DNA from 2 places in the Eubacterium sp. AM05-23 genome. Region 2 is predicted to be linked to the other one. Evidence: predicted binding sites of a transcription regulator. Region 2 holds the regulator's gene; the other holds the start of a gene.
The links. Region 2 encodes NrdR, which represses ribonucleotide reductase genes. Its sites were predicted from a motif close to CACNANATNTNGTG; they were not measured.

Region 1: a site for NrdR is predicted at 1,353-1,366, ahead of DW091_RS03095 (anaerobic ribonucleoside triphosphate reductase). Genes of this name have one in related genera too.

The regions. Positions count from the first base shown of each region.
Region 1 covers NZ_QUDF01000002.1:186,200-189,374, forward strand. The annotation lists gene DW091_RS03095 (anaerobic ribonucleoside triphosphate reductase) at 1-1,303, opposite strand, end outside; gene DW091_RS03100 (hypothetical protein) at 1,623-3,175, opposite strand, start outside.
Region 2 covers NZ_QUDF01000008.1:42,416-45,590, forward strand. The annotation lists gene lysA (diaminopimelate decarboxylase) at 1-951, opposite strand, end outside; gene DW091_RS12415 (NUDIX hydrolase) at 1,059-1,586, opposite strand; gene nrdR (transcriptional regulator NrdR) at 1,603-2,058, opposite strand; gene ftsZ (cell division protein FtsZ) at 2,068-3,162, opposite strand.

The DNA.
Region 1 (3,175 bases), on a different contig from region 2:
AATACTGTAAATTAAAAGGGGCGTCCAAAAAGCTGAAGTTCGGGAAAAGGCGTTTGGAGGAAGTTTTGATGGCCAGTTTAAAAAGATCGTAGTTGGGATCGGCCTTGTCATAGTTAATCCCCTCTTTTACCTTAAAAATCTGAACCGGAAAAATGGGCGTCTCGCCGTTGCCAAGTCCGGCCATTGTGGCTTTCAGCAGGTTTTTGATGACCATTCGTCCTTCGGCGGAGGTATCCGTACCATAGTTTACAGAGGAAAAAGGAACCTGGGCACCGGCCCGGGAGTTCATGGTATTCAGGTTATGAATAAAGGCTTCCATCGCCTGATAGGTGGCTTCCTCGGATTCGCGCAGTGCGGTCTGGCAGGCCAGCTCATGGTTTTTTTTAATCATCTGGGTATCAAAAGAAGACCCTTTAAAAAATGCGGCCAGCTTCTGACCGAAGGTTTCCTGTGTATCCATAGTAACTGGGACACTAATTTTTTCACAGGCAGAGACAACCATCTCGGTGATTGTTTCGCGTTCCTTTCCGGAACAGACACAGAGATCATTGATCAGCGCTTTGCGGTATAGCTTGCTGAAAGTCTTGACAATACCGGGCGCCATGGCATAATCAAAGTTTGGAATACTCTGGCCTCCGTGCATTTCATTTTGATTTGCCTGAATGGCGATGCAGGCAAGAGCGGAGTAGCTGCGGATGTCGTTGGGCTCACGCAGGTAGCCATGTCCTGTTGAGAAGCCGCCCTTAAAGAGTTTAAGCAGGTCAATCTGGCAACAGGTTTCAGTCAGCATATAAAAATCTTTATCGTGAATATGGATATCACCGGAGATATGCGCATCAGCAATTTCGCGCGGAAGAATGTAATTATCGATAAAATATTTTGATCCTTCAGAACCGTATTTCAGCATGGTTCCCATTGCTGTATCTGAGTCGATATTGGCGTTTTCACGTTTAAGGTCTGCGTCTTCAGCGTAACGGAAAGTGAGATCTTTATAAATTTCCATCAAATCGCTCTCAGCCTGACGTGTTTTAGCGTGCTCGGCACGGTATAGAATATAGGCTTTTGCTGTTTTGGCGTAGTCAGCTTTGATCAGCGTTTCTTCCACAATATCCTGTATCTGCTCCACCGTTGGACGGCCTAAAGGCTCAGCCGCTGAGGTGACCACATTGGTCAGAAACTCAATGTGCTTTTCTGTCATAGACTCGCCGCTCACAGAGATATTCGCCTTGTAAATGGCATTGCTGATTTTACGGGCATCAAATGGCGCTGCAGTTCCGTTTCGTTTAATAATATTGTCGATCATTACATCATTCCTCCGGATGCTTAGTTATTGTCGGTTACTTCGAAAATCATACTATATATTGTGCTCTCTGTCAATTTGTGGACAACATTTTGTGAAAATGATTAAAATGAGCGTATGAGAGGGCTGAGGCCTGTGGATAAAAAATGTGCACAAAAATTTTTATTAAATAAGCGTGAAAGAAGACAATTTTTTACAGATGAAAACAGCTGACCAATATAAAAAAGCGGTGTACGCTGTTTTAACGTATACCGCTATATTTAGATAAAAATTTGTTTTTGCCAAGTATAACATACAATATATGGTTTTGGCGCCATCGCTGCTAATCGTCTTTTATATCGGATGTTTCTCTGCGGACGAGCAGCATGGTCACGGCGCAGAGTAAAGTCAGACTGAGTGCTGCCGCCGCAGGCAGTCCACCTTTTACATTATTTTTTATAACGCCTGTAATCCCAGTGTTCACATTCTCGGACACGGAGGCGGTACCGTTCAGGTAGCTGGATACTGTTTTTAAGGCATTGCCCATTTCCTGGAGATAAAGGGTCGATTCGGATTTCAGGCTTTCTTTGGTACCCGTTTTGACATTTTCATTAGGGCTTGAAACAGCAAGTGATGAGGTTTCTTTTTCGACGGAGACTTTGGGGACTGCCGTGGGCACTACTTTTGTTTCATTACTGCCGTGGTTCCTATCGCTCTGTGTAACAGTGGGGTTTCCCTCCTGATCAAGGGTAATACGGATGGCGTTGGAATCACCGCTTATGCTGCCGTTCTTAGCTTCGAGCTGGAAAACATAGCTGTGGCCGGCTTCCAGGCCGGTCAGACTGTATTGGTTGGCTGCTGTGGCTGTGAGCTTTTCAGCCGGCCAGGCCTGCCATGTGCTGCTGTCATCCTTTTCCACCCAAAGTGTTGGTGTGCCAAAGCTTTGGATTGGCTGGTGGAAACGGAGAAGCAGACTGTAGCTGCCGATGCTTTCAGTCACAGGCGCGTCGTAATAAATAAATGGTTTTTTAGGATCAATGACGACGAGCCGTTGATTTTGACTTTTCAGCAAAGCAGCAGCACCGGCCGGCGTAAAGGTATCGGGGCAGAGTTCATAACTGAGCGAATAAATCCCAGCTTTTGTAATATCTGCGGTGTCTGTATTCCAGCAGACTGGCAGCGATGGGCTGTAACGGATATCGCCGGTATCCTTGTCGGTAATTTTAAAGACCATACTGCCGGGCAGACTGCCCGGGGTATTCAGTTCTGTATAGTGGTATCCTGCATTTTTGGGAACTGCAGTGGTATCTGCAATAACTGCGTTTTCTACCTCTGGAGAGACAATGCTTGTATTCAGAAGCACCTCGCCTGCGTCAACAGCAGTGGCGCCAGTTCCATCAGCGGTAATTTCACTGAAATAGGCATCAAGACTGCCCTTTGTCTGAATGGCGGTGCTGCTGCTGCCAGTGGTATGGACAGAGGTGGTATCCAAGGACAGATAGGCTGTGCCGACGGCGCTGATACCACAGGTGTTGGTACCAGCCGCTTCAATTTTTGAAGCCTTTGCTGACAGGCAGCTGTTTCCGCTGATTTTAATAGCTGTGCTGTTTTCGGCTTCAGCTGTCAGAGTGGAATGGTCAAGCTGAAGGTCAGCATTGTTCTCCAGCATGAGCAAGGTTTTCTGGCCGGTAATGGTTATGTTCTTAAAGGAAAAGCTGTTTTGGATATAGAGCGTATTTTTGCCAAGATCCAGGGTGATGCTGCTGTCCGGCTCAAAGCCTCCGATACTGCTGTCTCTTCCTAAAACAATGTCTTTTGTAACATGAATGGTACCTCCGGTTTCGTTAAGCGCACTGACTGCGGAGATTAAGGTTTCGGCGCTGTCGGCCGTATTTT
Region 2 (3,175 bases):
ACGTGGATTATCTGCCATTCCTCCGTCAACACTCACGTACTTTTTCAGTCCCGGAATCTGTTTAACGGTGCCCACAGTATATAACGTAATGCCCGCCGGCGCCGCCACAGAGCGGCCAGGCTCTACCACGATTTTAGGCATCGGAATCTGTCTCTGCTCAGACATCTCCCGCATATGGTCAACCATTTTAGGAATATAATTGGTGACGTCAAAGCTTGGATCATTTGGTAAATAAGGAATACCAAAGCCGCCGCCCAGATTAATCTCCGTCAGATTCAGCCCGTCGGAGATCAGTTCCTTATAAAGATCCAGCATCACTTCTGACGCCAGTAAAAAAGGCTTTTCATCTGCGATCTGAGAGCCGATGTGGCAATGAATGCCGACAGCCTCCACATAGTCCATTTCTTTTGTACGGCCGATAATTTCACGGGCCTGGCTCAATGGCAGGCCAAACTTGGAATCAATCTTCCCTGTCTGTATGAGCTCGTGCGTGTGGGCTTCTATGCCCGGAGATACCCGAAACAGCACCTTGACGGACTGCTCGAGTTCTTCGGTCAAAAGACGCAGCCGTTCCAGCTCCCATTCGCTGTCGATGACAATACGGCCTACCTTATAGCCCAGAGCCATTTCCAGCTCTGCCTGATTTTTATTGCTGCCATGAAAGCAGATACGGGCAGGATTAAAACCACTTTTCACAGCCGTATAGAGTTCACCGCCTGAGGCCACATCCAGAGAGACGCCCTCACTTGCAACGATCCGGCACATTCCCATGTTTAAAAAGGTTTTGCCGGCATAGTTCACATCATAGTCCGCACCTGCCGATTCAAAGGCGTCCTTAATGCGGTTGATGTTTGCTCTCAAAATATCTTCGCTCATCACATAAAGCGGCGTCCCGTATTTCTGCGCTAACGCCACTGTGTCATGACCAGAGAATATAAAATTTTCTGACATTCAGTTTCTCCTTAAAAGCTTTAATTTATTTGCCACAAATAATAAGAAAAGTGATCTGTTATCCTGTGTGTAACACAGATGATAAAAGACCACCTCGATGATTTTATTTACATAAGAGAAAAAAAGCGACCTAAAACACAGGCAGTCTTTGCGTCTGAAAACTTTCCTTTAAGGTAAAGCGCCCAGACTGTCCGTATAGGCATTTCGACAATTTCGATGAATTCATCATCATCCTGTTTTCTCGGCTCAATAACAAATTGAGACGCCATAAATAAAGTGGTCACTTCATTGGTAAATCCCGGTGAGGGCCACATTTCTCCTAAAAAGTGCAAATCCAGGGGCTTCAGGCCAATTTCCTCCTGCAGCTCCCGCACTGCCGCCTCTTTAGGATCTTCACCCGCTTCAACCAGACCTGCCGGTATCTCCAGGATCACTTTTTCGATGGCCTTTCTAAACTGGCGCACGAAAATAATCCGGTTGCCTCTGACAGGCAGAATACCGACGCCCTGTTTGTGGTCTACCAGTTCCCGGAAAGAGGTCCCTCCATCGGGAAGCTCGACTTCGTCGACCTTTAAATTTAAGATGCGTCCATTATAAATCTCTTTGGACGCAATGGTTTTTTCAAAAAATTTCATTCACTACTCCACGCCTTCAGCGTTCAGACATAAGGCGGTTCAGTTCATCCATAAAGGATTCGACATCCTTGAACTCACGATAAACTGATGCAAAACGAACGTAGGCCACCTGATCGATATCCTTGAGCGCATCCATGACGCGCTCTCCAATATAGGATGATTCCACCTCTTTATCTTCAACCTGATAAAGCTCCTTCTCCATTAAGTCAACAACACGCTGGATGTTGTCGATGGGAACCGGACGTTTTTCACAGGCCTTGATCATCCCATTCAAAATTTTATTTTTATCAAAGGGGACACGCTGCCCACCTTTTTTAACAACGATCAAGGGAATGTTTTCAATCCGCTCATAAGTCGTAAACCTTTTGGCGCACCGGATACATTCCCTTCTTCTACGAATCATAGTGCCTTCTTCAACAGGTCGTGAATCAACTACTTTGCTTTCGTCATAATCACAAAAGGGACACTTCATTCAGACACCTTAGTCTTCGTTGCTTAAAAATCCAGGAATCGCAAATTCGCCAGCACCGCTGGTTGTTTTGGTTTCAGGCTTAGCAGCTGTATTTGCAGCAGCAGCATTTGCGCTGTTTAAGATCGCAGCTTTTTTAGCTTCCACTTCTTCTGCTGGTAAGAAACCGGTCGCAATAACCGTAATCTGGATTTCATCGCCAAAGCTTTCGTCAATGGTCGCCCCAAAGATAACGTTAGCGTCTTCGTCAGAGGCTTCTCTCGCAATGGTTGCGGCTCTGTCGACTTCAAAGAGCGACAGGTCTTCACCTGCTGTAATATTTAAAAGCACGCCGGTGGCGCCGTCGATTTCAGTTTCCAGGAGCGGGCTTAAGATGGCTTCTTTTGCAGCTTCTTCGGCACGGTTTTCACCGGAAGCACGGCCAACGCCCATGTGAGCCAGACCGGCATCTTTCATGATGGTCTTAACATCGGCAAAGTCAAGGCTTACAAGACCCGGCATGGAGATCAGGTCAGAGATACTCTTAACACCCTGTAATAATACATCATCTGCCAGTTTGAAAGCGTCTCTTAAAGAAGTGGTTTTGTCAGCCATTCTTAACAAACGGTCATTTGGAATGGTGACCAGCGCATCGACATTATCCTGAAGGAAATCACTGGCAATCTGAGCGTTGCGCATACGGACTCGGCCTTCAAAAGAAAATGGTTTGGTGACAACACCAATGGTTAAGATTCCCATTTCACGGGCAATTTTTGCAATGATCGGCGCAGCACCGGAACCGGTTCCGCCGCCCATACCAGCAGTGATAAATAACAGATCTGTTTCCTGAATTAAATCTGCAATGGCGTCACGGCTTTCTTCCGCAGACTTCTGACCCATTTCAGGGTTACCGCCCGCACCAAGACCGCCGGTGGTCTTTTCACCAATCTGAAGTCGTTTTTCAGCCAGGGTCAGGGCCAGCGCCTGATTATCGGTATTGATGGATATGAAGTCAACACCCTTCAGACCGGATTCGATCATGCGGTTAACGGCATTGTTCCCGCCGCCGCCAACACCAATTACACGAATTCTCGCAAAATTATCATTGTAGCCATCTAATTCAATCACTTTTCTTCCTCCT